DNA from 3 places in the Candidatus Limousia pullorum genome. Region 1 is predicted to be linked to each of the others. Evidence: predicted binding sites of a transcription regulator. Region 1 holds the regulator's gene; each other region holds the start of a gene.

Region 1 (3,288 bases):
TGGTTCGCCTACATATAACTTTTTTATGATTACCGAAATTTAAAAAATAAAAATGAAAAAATATGAAAGGAATTGGGATATGATTCATCAGTATAAAAGCAACGGCTACAACATCATAATCGACGCCAACAGCGGAAGCGTTCATGTGGTTGATGATGTGGCTTACGACGTAATCGCCCTTTACGATAAGGGAGAGTCAAAAGAGAATATCACAAATAAAATCCTTGAAAAATATCAGGGCAAAGAGGAGATAACCGCTTCTGATATCGACGATGTTCTTTCCGACATTGAAGAGCTTAAAAAAGACGGAAAGCTTTTCAGCGAAAGCAACTATCAGAATTTGGCAATAGATTTCAAGGGAAGAGATACAGTTATAAAGGCTCTTTGTCTGCACATTGCCCACGACTGCAACCTTGCATGTAAGTACTGCTTTGCAGGAAAGGGCGAATATCAGGGCTGCAAGTCCCTTATGAGCTTTGAGGTTGGCAAGCGTGCTCTTGACTTCCTCATTGAAAATTCAGGCACAAGAAGAAATCTCGAGGTTGACTTCTTCGGCGGCGAACCTCTTATGAACTTTGAGGTTGTAAAACAGCTTGTAGCTTATGCCCGTGAGCAGGAAAAAATCCACAACAAGAATTTCCGTTTCACCCTTACCACCAACGGCGTTTTGCTTGACGACGAGGTAATGGAGTTTGCAAACAAGGAAATGCACAACGTGGTTTTGAGCCTTGACGGAAGAAAGGAAACAAACGACCGTCTGAGAGTTACCAGAAACGGACAGGGAAGCTATGACATGATAGTTCCTAAATTTTTGAAAATGGCTGAAAGCCGTGGACAGAAGGACTACTATGTTCGTGGTACATACACCCACTACAACACAGACTTTGCCGCCGATATTCTCCACATTGCAGATCTTGGCTTTAAGAGCCTTGCAATGGAGCCGGTTGTAGCTCCTCCTGAGGCGGACTATGCACTTAAATATGAGGATTTGCCAGTATTGTTTGAGCAGTACGACATCCTTGCAAAGGAAATGCTTAAAAGAGAAAAAGAGGGCAGAGGCTTCACTTTCTTCCACTACATGGTTGACCTTGAGGCAGGTCCATGTATTTACAAGAGAATTGCCGGCTGCGGTGTTGGAACAGAGTACATGGCAGTTACACCTACAGGCGAGCTGTACCCATGTCATCAGTTCGTCGGCAATGAAGATTTTATTCTTGGAAATGTATTTGACGGTATAAAAAATACAGAGCTTCGTGATGAGTTTAAGCTCTGCAATGTTTATGCACGTGAAAAGTGTCAGGACTGCTTTGCAAAAATGTATTGCAGCGGCGGCTGTACCGCAAACGCTTACCACTCAACAGGTTCACTTACAGGAACTTATGATTTGGGCTGTGAGCTTCACAAAAAGCGTATAGAATGTGCTATCATGATGAATGTGGCAAGACAGTTTAATGAGTTAAATTAAAAATAAAAAGCCGTGCTTAAAAAACACGGCTTTTTTGTTTGTTCTGTATCAGTAGTAGCGAAGAAGAGATACTATCTTTCCCAAAATAGTCAAGTTGTCTGTTATAATCGGTTCAAAGGCGTCGTTTTCAGGCTGAAGACGGAAACGGCCGTCCTCTTTGAAAAATCTTTTTACAGTGGCTTCCTCGTCAATTAAAGCAACAACGATGTCGCCGTTTTCTGCGGTATTTGACTGATTTACAATTACAATGTCGCCGTCATAAATTCCGGCATTTTTCATGCTTTCTCCCACAACACGCAGAGCGAAAAGATTTCTGCCACGGCGGAAGCTTTCGCTTATAGGAATGTATGTTTCAACTTCTTCAATGGCAAGGATAGGAAGTCCGGCGGTAACTTTGCCAACGAGAGGGACTTGTGCGGTTGCTCCTATTTTGTTAATTTTAATACATCTGTTGCAGCCTTTTTCCCTTTCGATAAGACCTTTGCTTTCAAGGGTCTTGAGATGGGCGTGTACCGTGGAGGTAGAGTGCAGACCGGTAGCTTCACAAATTTCCCTTACAGAAGGAACTCTTCCTTGTGAATTGCAGGACAAAAGGTAATCGTATACAAGTTTACAACTGTTTCCTAATTGTTTCATTATCATAACCTCCAATCTTATATACATATTATAACATATACTTTTACAAAAATCAAACATTTGTTTTTCGATTTCTTGAATTTTTTGAAAAAAATTTGTGAAAAATTTTTGCTTTTTGTTTTTTCTGATTGACAGAGGTGAAGAAATGTGATATTATCACTTTAGTTAGACGTAACTAACTAATAGAGCGGTCAATTTTTTAAAAGAAATAATATTATACAGTAGAGTTAGTTAAAACAAACTTAAAGGAGGAAAGATTTAATGAGTATCGTTATAGTAGGCGGAAACGAGTGTATGACATGTCAGTATGAAAATATATGTAAAAATTACGGCTGCAAGGCTAAGGTGTTTACTAAAGAAAAAGGAATGTTAAAGAAAAAATTGGGAAAGCCGGACCTTATGGTGCTTTTCACCTCAACGGTGTCCCATAAAATGGCTCTTTCCGCCTGTAAGGAAGCCAAAAGGTGCAACATTCCTTTGTGCAGATGCAGTGGAAGCAGTGCCTCTGCTCTTCACGATTTGCTGTGCCGCCATGTGGGAGTAAAATCATGAGTGAGATGCTTTTAATAGAACACTGCGCCCCGACCTTGGCGAGAATTAAAACCGCCAATCTTTTTAGCTGTACCTACAGTGACACAAAGACGCTGATATATTTTTTGATATATTGGAATAAAAATCTCAATCCCAAAGGTGTATATTTAAAGCTGATGAAGGCGGCAGGAAATAGGGCTTTGATTTATGTTTTCAGAAAAAGGGGACTTGAAGAGGATTTAAAGGATGAACAGGCAAACTGTTATTTAAAAAAATTAGGCTATAACACGGACAGTACAGAGGAAGTTCTCAATTTTCTGAAAAAAAGAATTTGCACACAGGATGATTTTCCACACGAAATAGGCTTCTTTTTGGGATATCCCCCGGAGGATGTTGTGGGGTTTATAGAAAATAACGGTAAAAATTTTAAATTCTGCGGCTGTTGGAAGGTGTACAGCGATGTAAACGAGGCGGAAAAAAGATTTCATATGTACAGAAAGTGCAAGGACGTTTACAAAAAGATTTACAGCTGCGGAAAGTCGGTAAATATGCTAACTGTTCCTGTAAAAGGCTGAAAATTTCCCAAAATCTACAGGTTTTTGTTGTAAGTAAAAGTGGAATATGTTATTATCTTATTGATATGGTTTTAAAGTCAT
Region 2 (3,288 bases), 350 kb from region 1:
AACGAATACGATAACACGCCAATCGAGCAATCTTTCTTTGTTTCTGGTTTTGAGAAGGACATATTATATGAAATTCATCTTATAATAAATAAGGAAGGTGATAAATATTATGTGAATTTGAAGAGATAGGTTTTTATTTTAAGATATGAAATGAAGGTGATAGTATAGAAGAATAAGTTTTAATTATGATATTACGAAAGGTGATTGTTTATGAAAAAAAGTAAAATGATAAAAATATTAACTGTATTAATGTGTTTTTTTATGTTTTCGTCTAGTGTTGTTGCAGAAGAGATAGCTGCAAATAATGATGACCAACTTAGTTTACTTCTGAATGATATTAATAATGAATATGGAACAAACTTTCATATATTATCTGATAGCGAGTTAGAATATTATGGGATTCCAAAGACTATTCCACAGAAATTATCTTCTTCAGAGCTTAATGATTTAGAACAATATTTACGTTATATAGCAGAGATAAAAATGCCTGAGTTTGAAAAAGAAACACAGGAAGCGTTAAGTATTATGAAAAATGTTGAAGAAAATGTGGTTAATAAGGATGGTTTAGTAAAAAATTCAATAATGTCAAATAATACAATAGTAGCAAGGAGAGCTATTAACTATGCAACTGCAATTGCAGAGGCCTACACTATAAAAGATTTTTATGGTAATACTATATGGGGAAGTGTAGTTCATGCTGCATGTTCATCTAATATGTATCAACCAATTTGGTTTTTAGCACCATCTCCAACAGTTCAACATATTGATAGTGGCAGAACATTATTATGGACCGGTGAGGGAGACTATTTTTCTTATGTTAATGGAACCCAGATTTATTTAGGAAGCGGTACTCAGCATACAGAATTATATATTAAAAGTTATATTTAATTCTGTAATTTATTTACAATTTATTAAATATAAAAACGGCAGAATCAATCCTGCCGTTTTTTCTTTTATAAATCAACTGTCCTTCAAGAAGTTTCATAAAAAATAAAAGTTTGTAAAATACTATTGTTTGTGATATACTAAAACATTGACAATGTCTTTTTTGGGGTGTATTATAGAAATAAACGAACTATTGTTCCTAAACTATAAAAAGAGGTGCGAATATGGGCGATTTTAAACTTCATTCACCTTATAAACCAACCGGCGACCAGCCGGCGGCTATAGATAAACTTGTGGAAAGCATAAATAATGGACACAAGGAACAGACCTTGCTGGGAGTTACGGGTTCCGGTAAAACATTTACAATGGCTAATATTATTGAAAAAGTTAACCGCCCTACACTGGTGCTTGCCCACAACAAGACTTTGGCGGCTCAGCTTTGTTCAGAGTTCAAGGAGTTTTTTCCGGAAAATGCTGTTGAATATTTTGTTTCCTACTACGACTATTACCAGCCGGAGGCATATATTGCCAACACGGACACATATATAGAAAAGGACAGCTCTATAAACGATGAGATAGACAAGCTTCGCCACAGCGCCACACTTGCTCTGGCGGAAAGACGTGACGTTATCATCGTTTCTTCGGTTTCCTGTATTTACAGCTTGGGCGACCCTATTGATTACCGAAACATGGTTATTTCTCTGCGTCCAGGTATGGAAAAAAGCCGTGACGAAATTATAAAAAAACTTGTGGAAATCCAGTATGAGAGAAACGACATAAACTTTGTGAGAAATAAGTTTCGTGTACGTGGGGATGTGCTGGAGATTTTTCCCGCCTCGTCCGGAGATAAAATAATCCGTGTGGAGTTTTTCGGGGATGAGATAGACAGAATAAGCGAGATAAATCCTCTGACCGGAGAGCTTATCTCGGTTTTGAAGCACGCCGCAATTTATCCGGCTTCCCATTATATTGTATCAAAGGAAAAAATGCAGACGGCTGTAAAAGAGCTGGAAAGAGAGCTGGAGGAGCGTCTGGAATTTTTCAGAAAACAGGGAAAGCTTTTGGAGGCTCAGAGAATAGAGCAGAGAACAAGATACGATATTGAAATGCTTATGGAAATAGGCTTCTGCACAGGAATTGAAAACTATTCAAGAGTGCTTTCCGGCAGAGAGCCGGGTTCTGCTCCCTTTACCCTTTTAGACCACTTTCCAAAGGACTTTTTGTTGTTTGTGGACGAGTCCCATGTTACATTGCCTCAGGTAAGGGGAATGTATGCAGGTGACAGAGCGAGAAAGGAAAGCCTTGTGGAGTACGGTTTCCGCCTGCCATCGGCTTTTGACAACAGACCTTTGAACTTTCAGGAGTTTTACGACAGAATAAATCAGGTTGTGTTTGTCAGCGCAACTCCGGGAGATTTGGAAAAGGAAAAAAGCTCTGTTATTGCTGAACAGATTATCAGACCCACAGGACTTTTGGATCCGCTTATTTCCGTGCGTCCTGTTGAGGGTCAGATTGACGACCTTATCTCCGAGATAAACATGAGAACGGAGAAAAAGGAAAGAGTGCTTGTGACCACTCTCACCAAAAAAATGGCGGAGGATTTGACCGCATATTTTGAAACCATGGGCATAAAGGTAAGGTATATGCACCACGATATAGATACGGTGGAACGAATGGAGATTGTCCGTGATTTGCGTTTGGGTGAGTTCGACGTTTTGGTGGGAATTAACCTTTTGAGAGAGGGTCTGGATATCCCGGAGGTTTCTCTGGTTGCAATCCTTGACGCAGACAAAGAGGGATTTTTGAGAAGTGAAAGGTCACTTATTCAGATTATAGGACGTGCGGCGAGAAACGCTCACGGTGAGGTTATAATGTACGCCGACAGTGTTACCGACTCTATGGCAAACGCCATAAGAGAGACAAACCGCCGCCGTGAAATTCAGAATAAATATAACGAGGAACATGGAATTGTTCCGAAAACAATAGTTAAAAAGGTTTCAGATGTGCTTGAAATTTCTTCAAAGGGAGAAACAACCGAGAAGAAGTTTGGTAAGCTTTCAAAGGCTGAAAAACAAAAGCTTATTGACGAGCTTACAAGAGAGATGAAGGATGCGGCAAAAATGCTTGAATTTGAACACGCCGCATATCTGAGAGATAAGATAATGAAATTACAGGGAATTTCCGATAAAAAAGGAAAGAAGAAATAAATTATAAATAAGTTAATCGAGAGCGAACCATTCCCAATAATAAGGAAAAGGTCTCGCCCGACCTGTTATGAACCTAATTTGTAAGATCAACCCATGCAGGTCGGAATAAAAAATACGTTTCGCCCGACTTGAAATGAAGTTTATTTTTAGAAGAAAGCTTTGCAAGTCGGAATTAAAAAATAAGGAAGGTAAGTAT
Region 3 (3,288 bases), 1.3 Mb from region 1:
ACGATGATGTAAAGACTTATACAAGAAAATCTTCTCAGCCGAGAAAAACTCCGGGTTATGAAGATATAAGTTCTTTCTCCTCATCCGACAGGGATATTTACAGTTCTTCTTCAAGAAAAAACAGTAAATATATCAACGATTATATCGACTACGAATAATTAAAAACAGGGCAGACGCTTAAAGCGCCTGCCCTTTAAATTTCTACAAACCATCTGTCATCTTCAAGAAAAAGATATCTTTGTTTACCTAATAAAAGACAAGTATATCTTATTCCTGCGCCGCCGGCTTTTAAAGAGGCGGCTCTTCTTATATCTGTTATCCTGTCGATTTCAAAGGTTCTGCCGTCTTCCCAGTGAACCTTCATAGGCATAATTCTTCCGTCACAGTCAAACTGCGCCGTAACACATACATATTGTTTCATGTTATCACCTCAGTAAATGTGTTTTCATACAGATTATTTGGATTAAATATACTTTGTAAAATATCCAACAGGGTGTATAGTATGGTCATCCTTTGGATTAAATCCGGAAAGACGTGGGTCGTTTAGCATAACTGCCGGCTGAACACAGTATGAGCCAAATCGTTTTTTTAAACTGTCAACAGCGCAGTCTAAATTATGAAGCCTGTTATTGTTTTTGGCATTACAGAAGAAACTCATCTGCACAGGTGTGTCAGAGGGGATAAGCTCGCTTAAACTTATTCCTATGCTTCTCAAAGGGGTTTCTCCTTTGTTTTTCAAAAACAGGTCTATAGCGTTTTCGGCAATTTCTTCTGTTATATCGGTGGGAATACTTAACTTGCGCTGGCGTGTAAAGGAGTTAAGGTTATTTTCCCTTATTGAAACGCCTACAACCCAAGCCTTTAGGTTTTGTTCTCTAAGTCTTCTCGCCACGCTGTCAGAAAGAACAAAGGCTACAATCTTTATATCTTCTACTGTTTTTAAATCTCGGTAGGTAGTTGTTGAGTTTCCGATACTCTTAACATCCTGATGACTTATAGAAAATGCCACAGAGGCCTTGTCACTGCCGTTTGCGAATTGATTGAGAAGATTTCCGTTTTTTCCGAAAACTGAAACGAGTGTATCCAGGGGGCAGTTTGCCAGATTTCCTATGGTGTATATGCCCATGTTGTTAAGTTTTTTCTTTGTGGCAGGCCCTACAAAAAGAAGATTTTCAACAGGCAAAGGCCAAACTATATATTTATAATTTTTATCAGTTATAACAGTAACTGCATCAGGCTTTTTGTAGTCGCTTCCAAGCTTTGCAAATATTTTATTAAAGCTTACTCCGATGCTCACAGTTATGCCAAGCTCATATTTAATTCTTCCACGTATTTCCTCGGCTATTGCTTTGGCTTTTTGGAAATTCATATCCCTTCCACTTATATCAAGCCAAGCTTCGTCAAGACCGAAAGGCTCCACTTTTTCGCTGTATTCTCCATATATTTCCCTTGTCATTTTTGAAAATCTTTTATACAATGGAAAATTAGGAGGAACAGTAACAAGTTCGGGACACTTTTGTCTTGCCTGCCATATGGCTTCGCCTGTTTTTACGCCGAAATTTTTGGCAATTTGATTTTTGGTCAGAATAATTCCGTGTCGGTCGTCGGCGTTTCCGCTTACGGCTACCGGTTTGTTTCGGATTTCGGGTCGGTAAAGACATTCCACCGACGCATAAAAGCTGTTGCAATCACTGTGGAGAATATACCTCATGAACAATCGCCTTCCTTGACGAAAATTTGTTTGATATAATTATAGAACTAATTTTCGATAATGTCAATAGGTATTTTATGGAATTGAAAAATTTTTTATATTGAGGCGGAATTTTCTTTGTGATATAATTTAATTGCTTGATAATACAGAAGAAAGGCGGATTGAAATGAAGTTTGTTCATCTTTCCGATTTACATATAGGAAAAAAGGTTAACGAATTTAATATGGCGGAAGACCAGAAATATATATTGAAGGAAATACTTAAAATTATAAATGAAGAACATTGTCAGGGAGTTTTTATCTCCGGCGATGTTTACGATAAGACAATTCCTTCCGGTGAGGCTGTGGGAATATTCGACGATTTTCTCACGGAGCTTTCAAATACAGGAGTTAAGGTTTTTATAATAAGCGGTAACCACGATTCGGCAGAGCGACTGGAGTTTGGCTCAAGAATAGTCAAGGACAGGGATATCTATATAGCATCGGTTTTTAAAGGTGCGCCGGAAAAAGTAACCCTTAAAGAAAAGGATGAAACAGTTAATATATTTATGCTTCCTTTTGTAAAGCCCTCTACGGTAAGGCCTTTTTTTGAGGATAAGACAATAGAGACCTACAACGACTGTGTGAAGCTTGCATTGGAAAAGGCTGAAAAAAAAGAAAATGAGATAAACATACTGCTTGCCCATCAGTTTGTCACAGGCGCATTAAAAAGTGACTCTGAGGAGGTATCAGTTGGCGGTATTGATAATGTAAACGCTGACGTGTTTGAAGGCTTTGATTATGTGGCGTTGGGACATATACACAGACCTCAAAATATTTCCACGGAAACATTGCGTTACTGCGGAACACCTTTAAAATATTCCTTTTCAGAGGCCAGCCACAAAAAGTCAGTAACTATTGTGGAAACAGGAAAGAAAGGCGAAATTTCAATAAAAACCCGTGAGCTTAAACCTCTCCGTGATATGAAAATAATAGAGGGAAGCTACATGGATGTGACAGACAGGGAATTTTATAAAGGACTTAATCTCGACGATTACTATAAAATAATTTTGACAGACGAAAAGGATATTTCGGATGCCATAAATAAGCTCAGAGCCATATATAAAAATATTATGAGCCTTGAATATAAAAACACAAGGACGATGAATAACGCCGGTGTGGACGCAGTACAGCCGGTTGAGGATAAATCTCCGTTTGAAATGTTTGAAGAGCTTTATAAGCTTCAAAATAATATTTCTATGGATGATGAAGAAAAAAGTTTTATAAAAAATATTATGGAAGAAGTTTGGGAGGAAGAGCTGTGAAACCTTTAAAACTTACAATAAGTGCATTCGGTCCCTATCCCGATAAAGTTGTTGTGGATTTTACAAAGCTGGGAAGCAGTGGACTTTATCTCATAACCGGAAACACCGGAGCAGGAAAAACAACTATCTTTGACGCAATAACCTTTGCACTTTTCGGAGAACCCAGCGGAGATAACAGAAAATCTGATATGCTGAGAAGCAAGTATGCCGATGAAAACGTGAAAACATACGTTGAGCTGGAGTTTTCCTATAAGGATAAAATTTACACGGTAAA

What was found. The regulator LexA, encoded in region 1, represses DNA repair genes until DNA is damaged. The targets are predictions, from matches to a motif close to CNAACANNTGTTNG.
Region 2: a site for LexA is predicted at 1,072-1,085, ahead of uvrB (excinuclease ABC subunit UvrB). Genes of this name have one in related genera too.
Region 3: a site for LexA is predicted at 1,731-1,744, ahead of dinB (DNA polymerase IV). Genes of this name have one in related genera too.

Annotation. Positions count from the first base shown of each region.
Region 1 covers NZ_CM171614.1:936,633-939,920, forward strand. The annotation lists gene scfB (thioether cross-link-forming SCIFF peptide maturase) at 80-1,465, shown strand; gene lexA (transcriptional repressor LexA) at 1,514-2,107, opposite strand; gene CGICJO_RS04060 (DUF2325 domain-containing protein) at 2,363-2,653, shown strand; gene CGICJO_RS04065 (DUF3793 family protein) at 2,650-3,207, shown strand.
Region 2 covers NZ_CM171614.1:1,288,475-1,291,762, forward strand. The annotation lists gene CGICJO_RS05615 (hypothetical protein) at 1-129, shown strand, start outside; gene CGICJO_RS05620 (hypothetical protein) at 211-888, shown strand; gene uvrB (excinuclease ABC subunit UvrB) at 1,110-3,092, shown strand; gene CGICJO_RS05630 (DNA gyrase/topoisomerase IV subunit B) at 3,287-3,288, shown strand, end outside.
Region 3 covers NZ_CM171614.1:2,207,263-2,210,550, reverse strand. The annotation lists gene CGICJO_RS10200 (hypothetical protein) at 1-158, shown strand, start outside; gene CGICJO_RS10195 (hypothetical protein) at 194-421, opposite strand; gene dinB (DNA polymerase IV) at 464-1,711, opposite strand; gene CGICJO_RS10185 (exonuclease SbcCD subunit D) at 1,878-3,014, shown strand; gene CGICJO_RS10180 (SbcC/MukB-like Walker B domain-containing protein) at 3,011-3,288, shown strand, end outside.